DNA from 3 places in the Bacillus sp. N6 genome. Region 2 is predicted to be linked to each of the others. Evidence: predicted binding sites of a transcription regulator. Region 2 holds the regulator's gene; each other region holds the start of a gene.
What was found. Region 2 encodes CtsR, which represses protease genes until heat stress. Its sites were predicted from a motif close to ATGGTCAATAAAGGTCAAACA; they were not measured.
Positions count from the first base shown of each region.

Region 1: a site for CtsR is predicted at 1,700-1,720, ahead of clpB (ATP-dependent chaperone ClpB). Genes of this name have one in related genera too.
Region 3: a site for CtsR is predicted at 1,919-1,939, ahead of clpP (ATP-dependent Clp endopeptidase proteolytic subunit ClpP). Genes of this name have one in related genera too.

Region 1 covers NZ_CM127843.1:1,136,863-1,141,155, forward strand. The annotation lists gene ACUXVC_RS05880 (Cof-type HAD-IIB family hydrolase) at 46-855, opposite strand; gene ACUXVC_RS05885 (YjzC family protein) at 1,348-1,527, shown strand; gene clpB (ATP-dependent chaperone ClpB) at 1,738-4,293, shown strand, end outside.
Region 2 covers NZ_CM127843.1:90,072-94,364, reverse strand. The annotation lists gene ACUXVC_RS00520 (protein arginine kinase) at 1-545, opposite strand, end outside; gene ACUXVC_RS00515 (UvrB/UvrC motif-containing protein) at 550-1,098, opposite strand; gene ctsR (transcriptional regulator CtsR) at 1,269-1,730, opposite strand; rRNA gene rrf (5S ribosomal RNA) at 1,938-2,053, opposite strand; rRNA gene ACUXVC_RS00500 (23S ribosomal RNA) at 2,103-4,293, opposite strand, start outside.
Region 3 covers NZ_CM127843.1:4,990,706-4,994,998, reverse strand. The annotation lists gene whiA (DNA-binding protein WhiA) at 1-617, shown strand, start outside; gene ACUXVC_RS25880 (HPr family phosphocarrier protein) at 641-889, shown strand; gene clpP (ATP-dependent Clp endopeptidase proteolytic subunit ClpP) at 1,291-1,872, opposite strand; gene ACUXVC_RS25870 (DUF421 domain-containing protein) at 2,113-2,982, opposite strand; gene ACUXVC_RS25865 (DUF1657 domain-containing protein) at 3,003-3,209, opposite strand; gene spoVAE (stage V sporulation protein AE) at 3,221-3,571, opposite strand; gene spoVAD (stage V sporulation protein AD) at 3,568-4,293, opposite strand, start outside.

The DNA of each region.
Region 1 (4,293 bases), 1.0 Mb from region 2:
TAGTATGGACATTTGGCAGGAAACTATAAGTAGGGAATTTTTAGATTACAACCCAAGAACCTCTTCTAAATATAAAGCGATACCATCTTCTTCGTTCGTTAGCGTCGTATGGTTTGCGAGTGATTTTAATTCAGGGATGGCATTCCCCATTGCGATGCCGTGACCAGCAAATTCAATCATTTCAAAATCATTATCTTCGTCACCGAAAGCGATAATTCGCTCTTGTGGAATGTTGTAATGACTAGAAATTTTTTGTAATCCAACCGCTTTATTTAATCCGCTTTTCACAATCTCAATAATCGGCCAAGGTGCGCCCCATTTTCTATGATCGATTACTTCCGCGTGCATATCCGTTAAATGTTGACGAATTGCAGTGGAATGCTCGTCATGTGCATCAATTAATAAGCAAGTTGGATGATCGTTTAAAATATTTAATAAGTCTCCCGTAAAAATCTTAGGAGAGCCGAATTCGAAAATATGTTTTTTATCTTCATCAATTTCACGAACATACACATCGTCCATTACTTCCGCGTATATATTTTTTACGCCGAAATCAAAGCAAGCTCGTACAATTTCTTGCGCTGTTGCTAGCTCAAGAGGAGAGTGATGTGTTCCCCAGCTTGAATCAAGAGGATGATGTACGTAAGCACCGTTAAAGTTTACGATAGGTGTGTTAAGAGCAAGTTCTTTATAGTAATCATAACTAGCACGGAATGGACGTCCTGTTGAAATAACAACAATATGTCCCTGTTCCTTTGCTTTTGCAATTGTATGTTTCGTTCGAGTGGAAATTATTTTGTTGTCTGTTAATAAAGTACCGTCTAAGTCTAATGCGATTAAATGTTGTTTGTTCATAATTTCACCTCTTATAATAATTTTTTTGTATCTATCTGTATTTCCGTTTTTAATATGCAGAAATAAGAGGTTAGACTCGGTGAAATCACCATAGATGGAAATTTCACTATATATCCATCTTACGTCTCAAAGTGCTGCGGTGTCTACTATTTATCGTTGGAAATTAAGAAAAGTCAACATCTTTTTAGAAAGTTCAAACAATGTTTCTTTCATTATGTACAAATTGTGAAAAGGGTTACATTGCTCGTGTGATGAGACTTATAATGAACATGTAATCTTCTCGTATATGTTTGACTCTCCTTTGAAACTAGCCTAGAGTAGGTTGGTTTCTTTTTTTTTCTACAAGTAGGAAAGAAATCCCTCCTTACGCTTGTATCATTCATATATATGTACAAGGACGAGATGTAGTACTGTTTCCTAAACATGACAGAAAACCTTTCTTTTAAAATGGATATACTAATGAGGCAAAGACGTCATGGAAGGAGAATGAAAATGGGACAAAATCGCAGGTTTCGTTCTGGACAAAAAGCGCCGAATGATGGTATTTATGTAGAAATTGGTGAAACGGGAAGTATGGTGAAAAATCCGCAAATGGTACAATTAACTGCCGGTGAAAAGTTTCCAGATAATACGAATCATAACCGTCAGTGGACATATAAAAGAAAACCGTAACAGAAGCCGCAATCGTTATTGCGGCTTTTTTGTCGTTACACATTATAATTTCATTTACCGTATTTTTAAAACAATATAATGAATGCTTCCTTTTTCTTTTTCCAATAATAAGTTTGAAAATACATAGGCAAAATTATTGTATAAAAAAGTCAGTTGGCGTATAATCAAATCAAAGGTCAAAGAAAGTCAAACTTTTGGAGGGCTGTAAAGATGGACTTAAATCAAATGACAACAAAAACACAAGAGGCGATTATGAGTGCCCAATCTTTAGCGGTATCTCATCATCACCAAGAGGTGGATACTGTTCATCTATTACTTGCATTATTAGAAGAGCAAGATGGATTAGCAGTACGTATATTTCAAAAAATGAATGTTGATATAGAAGCATTAAAGCAAAGCGCTGAAAGCTTAATTAAAAAGAAACCTTCTGTAACAGGGAGCGGTGCAGAGGTTGGAAAATTGTATGTAACGAGCGCTCTGCAACAATTGCTTGTAAGAGCAGGGAAAGAAGCAGAAAAATTGCAGGATGATTACATTTCAGTCGAACATGTATTGCTTGCTTTTTCCGAAGAAAAAGGCGATATAAATCAATTATTTGCAAGATTGCATATTACGAAAGATAACTTATTACAGTCTTTAATGACAGTTCGGGGGAATCAAAGAGTGACTAGTCAAAATCCAGAAGCAACTTATGAAGCGTTAGAAAAATATGGCCGTGATTTAGTGGCAGAAGTCAGAGCCGGGAAAATTGATCCTGTTATCGGCCGAGATAGTGAAATTCGACGCGTTATCCGCATTCTTTCACGTAAAACGAAAAACAATCCTGTTTTAATTGGTGAGCCAGGTGTTGGTAAAACAGCAATCGTTGAAGGATTAGCACAGCGTATTGTGAAAAAGGATGTACCTGAAGGATTGAAAGATAGAACGATTTTTGCGTTAGATATGAGTGCGCTCGTAGCAGGTGCGAAATTCCGTGGTGAGTTCGAAGAGCGTCTGCAAGCTGTATTAAATGAAATTAAAAAGAGTGAAGGACGCATTTTATTATTCATTGATGAACTTCATACAATCGTTGGAGCTGGTAAAACAGAAGGTGCGATGGATGCAGGAAATATGTTAAAACCGATGCTTGCTCGTGGTGAACTGCATTGTATCGGGGCGACAACATTAGATGAATATCGTAAATATATTGAAAAAGATCCAGCACTAGAAAGACGTTTCCAACAAGTATTAGCAGAAGAACCAACTGTTGAAGATACGATTTCCATATTACGTGGATTAAAAGAACGCTTTGAAATTTATCACGGTGTAAATATTCATGACCGTGCGATTGTAGCAGCGTCAGTTTTATCAGATCGATATATTTCAGATCGCTTCTTACCGGATAAAGCGATTGACCTTGTTGATGAAGCGTGCGCAACAATTCGTACAGAAATCGATTCTATGCCGACAGAATTAGATGAAGTAACGCGTCGTATTATGCAGCTGGAAATTGAAGAAGCGGCTCTTGGAAAAGAAACGGATCGTGGTAGCCAAGAGCGTCTAAAAACATTGCAACGTGAATTATCGGATTTAAAAGAAGTTGCAAGTGGTATGAGAGCGAAATGGGAGAAAGAAAAAGAAGACATTCACAAAGTTCGTGACTTACGTGAACATTTAGAACGTCTGCGCCGTGAATTAGAAGAAGCAGAAGGTAATTACGATTTAAATAAAGCAGCCGAACTTCGTCACGGGAAAATTCCTGCAATCGAAAAAGAATTAAAAGAAGCGGAAGAAATGGGCGCGCATAATAAAGAAGAAAATCGTTTATTACGTGAGGAAGTAAGTGAAGAAGAAATTGCAGATATTGTTTCACGCTGGACTGGTATTCCTGTTGCTAAACTTGTTGAAGGCGAACGTGAGAAATTACTACGCTTAGAGCAAATCTTATCAGAGCGTGTCATCGGACAAGAGGAAGCAGTAAGCCTAGTATCAGACGCGGTTCTTCGTGCACGCGCTGGTATTAAAGACCCGAATCGTCCAATTGGTTCCTTCATTTTCTTAGGCCCTACGGGTGTTGGTAAAACAGAACTTGCAAAAACGTTAGCGCAGTCTTTATTCGATAGTGAAGAGCAAATGATTCGTATTGACATGTCTGAGTATATGGAGAAACACGCTGTGTCACGCTTAATTGGTGCGCCTCCTGGATATGTAGGATATGAAGAGGGCGGTCAATTAACAGAAGCGGTAAGACGTAAACCATATTCAGTTATTTTGTTAGACGAAATCGAAAAAGCACATCCAGAAGTATTCAACATTTTATTACAAATGTTAGATGATGGACGCATTACAGATTCACAAGGAAGAACAGTAGACTTTAAAAACACAGTTATTATTATGACTTCAAATATTGGATCTGCTCATTTACTAGAGGGATTAGAAGAAGATGGTTCGATTAAAGAGGAATCAAGAGACCTTGTAATGGGGCAATTAAGAGGACATTTCCGCCCTGAATTTTTAAACCGTGTTGATGAAATTATTTTATTCAAACCTCTTACAACGAATGAAATTAAAGGCATTGTTGATAAAATTGTAAAAGAACTACAAGGCCGTCTAGCTGACCGTCACATTACAGTAGAATTAACAGATGCAGCAAAAGAATTTGTTGTAGAAGCTGGTTTCGACCCAATGTACGGAGCTCGTCCATTAAAACGATACGTACAACGTCAAGTGGAAACGAAATTAGCAAGAGAATTAATTGCAGGAACAATCACAGACAATAGTCACGTA
Region 2 (4,293 bases):
TGAATCATCACAGAAGCTCTTAACCCTGTGCCAACATTAGTAGGACAACTTGTAATATATCCAAGTGACTCATCAAAAGCGTATTCAACTTCTTTCTCAATCCAATTATCTATTTGATTGGCGCTTTGAAGCGCCTCTGATAACTGTAATCCTGAAAATAGGCACTGAATCCGAATATGGTCTTCTTCATTAAGCATAACACTAATATGTTCACTTTCTGATAGTAGACATGCTCCATATTCTGTCCCTGCAAGATTTGGACTAATTAAATGCTTTTCGACTAAAACTCTCCTTTGAAGAGGGGTTAATTCATTCATCTTTAATAGTCCAAACTCCCCAAAGGACCCTACTGCTTTATTTATAAATTTCTTTTTGAATAATTCATGAATCTGTTTAGCTTCTTCTTCGTTTTGCATAGTGGAAAATTGATATTGTTTAAAATTACGAGCCAAACGAATTCGACTACTTAAAACAATATCAGAATCAGGGCCATCCCCCTTCATCCATGGACTAATTGCTTCGTTCATAATTTTGTCCAGTGACATAGAATTATTCCCCCTCCCTATGCTCACTAAGCTGTATTTCAAGACCTCGGATTTTATCCCTTACCTCTGCAGCTTTCTCAAATTCCTCTTTCTGTACGTATTGTTTCAGAATAAGTTTTAGTTCATCTAATTCTTTCTTTAAGTGGATATTTCCTTCTATACGTTCCGGAATTTTTCCACAATGTTCTGTATGCCCACCGTGAAGGCGTTTTAATAATGGCTTTAAATGCTCCTTAAATGTATCGTAACAAGAAGAACAGCCAAAACGTCCGACTTTTGTAAATTGTTCATATGTCATCTTACAATCTGGACACCTTACTATATCTGCATTTGAAAATCCATTTTTTCCTTCTTCAAACATTGTTGATTCACCGTGTAATAAACCAGCAAATAAATCATGAAATGAAAAGTTAGACTGCGATGATTGAAAGAAAGACGTATAGCCACTTTGCTCTGCACATTGCTCACAAAGATGAACTTCCGCCTTCTTCTCGTTAATTACTTTTGTATAATGTAAAGTTGCTGGTCTTATGTTACAGTTTTGACAAGTCATCACTATCCCCACCTTTACAACAGGAACGCTCTATCTCATGGTACTTTTCATACATTACTAGATTGTTCGCTTTCCTGAATCCATTTAAATAAAAGTGCATGTTCTTTTTCAAAACTTCTACAATATTTAACTGCTTTATCTTAGTTATCAATCTTTTACAAAAGTTATATTTATTTATATTTCAGTGTTCTTAACATTGCGCATAATATTCGAGCCCTAAGTTCATCTCGAGAAGGAACATCCATTGATAATACAGAACGGTCTATTACACTTAACATCAGTTTCGCTTCACGATTTGTTATGATTCCCTCTTCTATTAAACGTATAATCATACTTTCTGCATTCCCTTGCGCAACGCTATGATCAATCATATGAAGCATTTGATCAATAATGTCTATATCATCATGCAGTTTGACTTTTATAATGCGAATGTAACCTCCTCCACCACGTTTACTTTCTACTACAAATCCTCTTTCTAACGTAAAACGGGTATTGATTACATAATTGATTTGAGATGGTACGCACTCGAATCGATCCGCAATCTCATTTCTCTTGATTTCAATCACATTATTATTACTTAAGTCAATAACTTGCTTTAGATATTGCTCAATGATATCAGATATATTTCTCATTTATCCGCCACCTTTATTGACTTTGACTATCTTTGACTTTAATTATATACGTATTAATAAAATTTGCAACTCTTTTGCTTATTCACTATCCTAGCCACATTCCCCTGTATTTAAACAAAATATGAATACTTTAAACACATTTTTTATTACTATGGATTATAAAATAAAACACGAAAAAACACGAGTCATTTGACTCGTGTTTTAGTTGCTTGGCGACGTCCTACTCTCACAGGGACAAGGTCCCAACTACCATCGGCGCTAGAGAGCTTAACTTCCGTGTTCGGTATGGGAACGGGTGTGACCTCTCTGCCATCATCACCAAACTATGAAGGCATATTCCTTCAAAACTAGATAACATTTGCTACATATTATATGGTTAAGTCCTCGATCTATTAGTATTCGTCAGCTCCACATGTCACCATGCTTCCACCTCGAACCTATCAACCTGATCATCTTTCAGGGATCTTACTAGCTTACGCTATGGGAAATCTCATCTTGAGGGGGGCTTCATGCTTAGATGCTTTCAGCACTTATCCCTTCCGCACATAGCTACCCAGCTATGCCCTTGGCAGAACAACTGGTACACCAGCGGTGCGTCCATCCCGGTCCTCTCGTACTAAGGACAGCTCCTCTCAAATTTCCTACGCCCACGACGGATAGGGACCGAACTGTCTCACGACGTTCTGAACCCAGCTCGCGTACCGCTTTAATGGGCGAACAGCCCAACCCTTGGGACCGACTACAGCCCCAGGATGCGATGAGCCGACATCGAGGTGCCAAACCTCCCCGTCGATGTGGACTCTTGGGGGAGATAAGCCTGTTATCCCCGGGGTAGCTTTTATCCGTTGAGCGATGGCCCTTCCATGCGGAACCACCGGATCACTAAGCCCGACTTTCGTCCCTGCTCGACTTGTAGGTCTCGCAGTCAAGCTCCCTTATGCCTTTGCACTCTACGAATGATTTCCAACCATTCTGAGGGAACCTTTGGGCGCCTCCGTTACACTTTAGGAGGCGACCGCCCCAGTCAAACTGCCCACCTGACACTGTCTCCCGGGTCGATAAGACCCGTAGGTTAGAATTTCAATACAGTCAGGGCGGTATCCCACCAGCGCCTCCACCGAAGCTAGCGCTCCGGTTTCAATGGCTCCCGCCTATCCTGTACAAACTGTACCAAAATTCAATATCAGGCTACAGTAAAGCTCCACGGGGTCTTTCCGTCCTGTCGCGGGTAACCTGCATCTTCACAGGTACTATAATTTCACCGAGTCTCTGGTTGAGACAGTGCCCAAATCGTTACACCTTTCGTGCGGGTCGGAACTTACCCGACAAGGAATTTCGCTACCTTAGGACCGTTATAGTTACGGCCGCCGTTTACTGGGGCTTCAGTTCAGAGCTTCGCTTACGCTAACCCCTCTCCTTAACCTTCCAGCACCGGGCAGGTGTCACCCCCTATACTTCGCCTTACGGCTTCGCAGAGAGCTGTGTTTTTGCTAAACAGTCGCTTGGGCCTATTCACTGCGGCTTTCCGTTAAGAAAGCACCCCTTCTCCCGAAGTTACGGGGTCATTTTGCCGAGTTCCTTAACCAGAGTTCTCTCGCACACCTTAGGATTCTCTCCTCGCCTACCTGTGTCGGTTTGCGGTACAGGCACCTTTTATCTCGCTAGAAGCTTTTCTTGGCAGCGGGGAATCAAAGACTTCGCTCCATAAGGAGCTTCCCCATCACAGCTCAGCCTTCACGATAAGCGGATTTGCCTACTTATCAGCCTAACTGCTTGGACGTGCACAACCAATCGCACGCTTCTTCTATCCTTCTGCGTCCCTCCATTGCTCAAACGATAAAGAGGTGGTACAGGAATATCAACCTGTTGTCCATCGCCTACGCCTGTCGGCCTCGGCTTAGGTCCTGACTAACCCTGAGCGGACGAGCCTTCCTCAGGAAACCTTAGGCATTCGGTGGACGGGATTCTCACCCGTCTTTCGCTACTCATACCGGCATTCTCACTTCTAAGCGCTCCACCAGTCCTTCCGGTCTGACTTCACTGCACTTAGAACGCTCCCCTACCACTGATACCATTGGTATCAATTCGCAGCTTCGGTGGTGTATTTAGCCCCGGTACATTTTCGGCGCAGAGTCACTCGACTAGTGAGCTATTACGCACTCTTTAAATGGTGGCTGCTTCTAAGCCAACATCCTAGTTGTCTAAGCAACTCCACATCCTTTTCCACTTAATACACACTTTGGGACCTTAGCTGGCGATCTGGGCTGTTTCCCTCTTGACTACGGATCTTATCACTCGCAGTCTGACTCCTAAGGATAAGTCATTGGCATTCGGAGTTTGACTGAATTCGGTAATCCGATGAGGACCCCTAGTTCAATCAGTGCTCTACCTCCAAGACTCTTACACTTAAGGCTAGCCCTAAAGCTATTTCGGGGAGAACCAGCTATCTCCAGGTTCGATTGGAATTTCTCCGCTACCCACACCTCATCCCCGCACTTTTCAACGTGCGTGGGTTCGGGCCTCCATTCAGTGTTACCTGAACTTCACCCTGGACATGGGTAGA
Region 3 (4,293 bases), 450 kb from region 2:
ATATATCACAAGAATTGATTGAGAAGAAGTGTTGTAAACGATCGTATTTACGCGGTGCATTTTTAGCAGGTGGTTCAGTAAATAACCCAGAAACATCATCTTATCATTTAGAGATCTTTTCGTTATATAAGGAACATAATGATGCTATATGTGAACTGATGAACGGATTTGATTTAAATAGTAAGACGTTGGAAAGAAGAAAAGGGTACATTACGTATTTGAAAGAAGCGGAGAAAATTACGGAATTTTTAAATATTATTGGTGCTCATAATGCACTTTTAAGGTTTGAAGATATTCGAATCGTACGTGATATGCGTAATTCCGTAAATCGTTTAGTGAACTGCGAAACAGCTAATTTAAATAAAACAATTGGTGCAGCGCTAAGGCAGATTGAAAATATCCGCTATATTGATGAGACGGTTGGTCTTGATATATTGCCAGATAAACTACAAGAGATTGCGCAACTACGAAGAGATTATCAAGATGTAACATTGAAAGAGTTAGGTGAGATGGTATCCGGGGGGAAAATTAGTAAATCGGGTATTAATCATCGTTTGCGTAAAATCGATGAAATTGCAGAGAAATTACGCGCGGGGGAAACGGTAGCAAAAAAATAAGAGGTTAAAGGGGAAATGGAGCTGTGGTTCAAAAACGAGTTCAGGTTTCATTAAAAAACGGTTTACAAGCACGTCCGGCTGCGTTGTTTGTACAAGAGGCAAATCGCTTTCATGCAGATATCTTTATTGAGAAAGATGGAAAGACAGTAAATGCAAAGAGCATAATGGGGATTATGAGCTTAGCAATTGGAACTGGAAGCATGATAACAATTACAACAGAAGGTTCAGATGCAGAAGAGGCTTTAGAAGCATTAGCTGCATATGTACAATAAAGAGCTATCGCGTATATGCGATAGTTTTTTTGTTTTGTTGTTTGTGCGGATTAGCGGGGAGGGGTATTTAGCTGGTTTGTCCTTGTCGGAGATTGTCGGTAAATCGATATGTTGTGTCGAACCGTTGATATATTAAAAAAATCGTTGATATAATTTGAGTTTTGTTCGATATAATTGCAAAATCGTTGATATATTTAGAGGGATACTGGATGGGGTATGTGAGCGGGGAACAATATATAAAAGAAGCGCCCAATTATAGGGCGCTTCCGCTTTTAGTTATATCTAGCTCTAGCGTTTAGAATCTCCGGTTGTTTCGCCCCTTCATTCGAGGCAAAAAGCGCCTCGGAATCAGGGGCTCCATCGCCCTGCGATTCTAAACGAGCCGCTTTCGCTTTTAAGTATTAACGATTTGTAAAGATCTTATCGATTAAACCGTATTCTAAAGCTTTTTCCGCTGTCATGAAGTTGTCGCGGTCTGTGTCGCGTTGTAGTACTTCAAGTGGTTGACCAGTGCGGTCAGCAAGAATTTGGTTTAGTTTTTCACGTAAGAATAGGATACGTTTTGCAGCGATTTCGATTTCAGTCGCTTGACCTTGTGCTCCACCAAGTGGTTGGTGAATCATTACTTCACTGTTTGGAAGTGCATAACGTTTGCCTTTTTCACCTGCTGCAAGTAAGAATGCACCCATAGATGCAGCCATACCGATACAGATTGTTGATACTTGTGGCTTAATAAACTGCATTGTATCATAGATTGCCATACCTGCTGTGATAGAACCACCAGGGCTGTTGATGTAGATGTGAATATCTTTTTCTGGATCTTGAGATTCCAAGAATAAAAGCTGGGAAACGATTGAGTTAGCTACGTTGTCATCAATTGCACTACCAAGCATAATGATGCGGTCTTTTAGTAGTCGAGAGTAAATATCGTAAGCGCGTTCTCCACGATTTGTTTGTTCAATTACTGTAGGAATTAAATTCATCTGTTATTTCCTCCTTATAAAGCTTTCTTAGTCTTATAATACAATTATGGTCAATAAAGGTCAAACGAAACCACTTTAAATCAAAAAAATATGTAGTTGTACCATGAAATATTCGCTATGTTTTCGAAATTCCCTGCTTATGTATCTTCAACATCATAACCGAATTACATAAATTTAAACGTTATGAAAACTGGAGAAAAAAGAAAAGAACGCCTTTTAACTGAAGCGTTCTTTCGATAATTACTCTTTTAAAAGATAGGTTACTTTATTTAAAATCTTTTCGATTTGTTTCGCGTTTTTACTATACATTTCGCTTGCTGATTTCGACTTTGTTTCTAGGGAAAATAGTTCAAGATCAGCATGACATTTTTTTAAAGATGCTAATAATAAAGGTTTGTTTTGAGGAGAAGGCATTTGGAGTTTGTCATTGTAAATGTCGATAGTAAGTTGTCCGTATGAATCGACTTGACCGAGAAAGACATTTTCAATAACAACGCCGAGTTTTTCTAATTCTGAATGTAACCAAGCGCGGTTATGTCCGCTTGCTGAAAGAGGTTCATCTAGTACATTTCCATCCATAATAACAGTTTGTGGTTCTTTCTCGTTTGGTACTTTTAAACCGATGTCTTTTGCAGTAAGTGGCTGAGAATCTTTCTTTAATAGTACATTTAATTCTCCACTCGGTTCTAAGACAGCAAATTCGACTTCAGCTACGCTGAACGCACTTTTTCCACGGAGAAGTTCCAGTAATTCGTCACTCGTATATTTTTCTTTCTTTAAGTTATCTTCGAGTATCTTTCCATCTTTTATTAATACGGTAGATTTCCCTTCAAAGAAATCCCGAGCTGTTTTGTTCTTTAAAGAGAGGATTCCTGTTAAAAAAGGTACCACAGCGAAAATGAGTATCGCAAAGACGCCGTGAAAAAATTTTGAATCGAGCCCTGTAGATACTTGGGCAGCGATGTCACCAATTGTCATTCCGGCAATGTATTCAAAAAAGGAGAGCTGAGAGATTTGTCTTTTCCCTAACCATTTCGTAATAGCGAATAAAATAATTAATATGAATACAGAGCGAAGAATGACAAGTGTCCATTCCGGCAGGTGAGACATAGTCATTTCCTCCAGTCTACTTAAAACCCTTTATATTGAGGTTCTTCACGTTCTAATACTGAAACTCTATTCTGTAAATCAGCGATGACGTTTTCCATTTCTAACATACATTCATGAAATACGCGTTTGGATTCGTCGTCTTGTGAATTTAATGAAAGAGAGCTTAAACTTGCTTGAGCTCCTCTTACACTAGCAAGGCAAGTTTTTACGCTAGCGATAACAGTCATACAAACACTCCTTATCCTTTCGGTTTAAATAACAATGCACCTATGAAGCCGAAAATAATAGCCGCGGATACGCCGGCGCTCGTTACTTTAAACATGCCAGTAATAACGCCAACGATGCCATGTTTTGCAGCTTCTTCCATTGCGCCATGAACGAGGGCATTACCAAAGCTTGTAATAGGTACAGTTGCCCCGGCTCCAGCGAAATCAATTAATGGCTCATACAAATTAAATCCATCTAATATAGCTCCAGCAACAACGAGTGTTGCCATTGTATGAGCTGGTGTTAACTTGCCGACATCAAACATAAGTTGTCCGATTACGCATATGAGTCCGCCGATGACGAAAGCCCAGAAAAAAATCATTGCGTTGCACCTCCAAATTCAATCGAAACGGCGTGAGCGATACACGGAATCGTTTCTTCTTGTTGGAATGTAAGTGGAGATAGTAAAGCGCCTGTCGCAACGACAAGTATTTTTTTGAACTCTCCTCTTTTCATTCGGTTTAATAAATGACCGTACACGACTGTTGCGGAACATCCAGGCCCGCTAGCACCAGCTATGACTGGTTGTCCTTCTCTATAAATGATAATTCCGCAATCTTGAAATTGTTCGCTCGTTACTTTCGTTCCGTGTTTATGTAGTAAGTCATAAGCAATTTCGCGTCCTACATGTCCGAGATCGCCTGTTACGATTAAATCGTAGTAAGAGGCATCAATTTGGCGTTCACGTAAATGGGCTTCAATTGTATCAACTGCAGCTGGAGCCATTGCGCCTCCCATATTAAACGGATCCGTTAAGCCCATATCAACCACTCGTCCGATTGTTGCAGAGGTTACTCTTGGACCATGTCCAGTATCGCTTAAAATGGCGGCTCCTGCTCCGGTTACTGTCCACTGTGCAGTAGGTGGCTTTTGTCCGCCGTATTCGGTAGGATAGCGGAATTGTTTTTCTACAGCTGTATTATGACTGGATGCACCAGTTAATAAATATTTTGCGCCTTTTGCATTTACGATACTTGCCCCAAGTGCTAAACCTTCCATAGAAGTAGAACAAGCCCCGAATAATCCGAGATAAGGAGTGCCAAG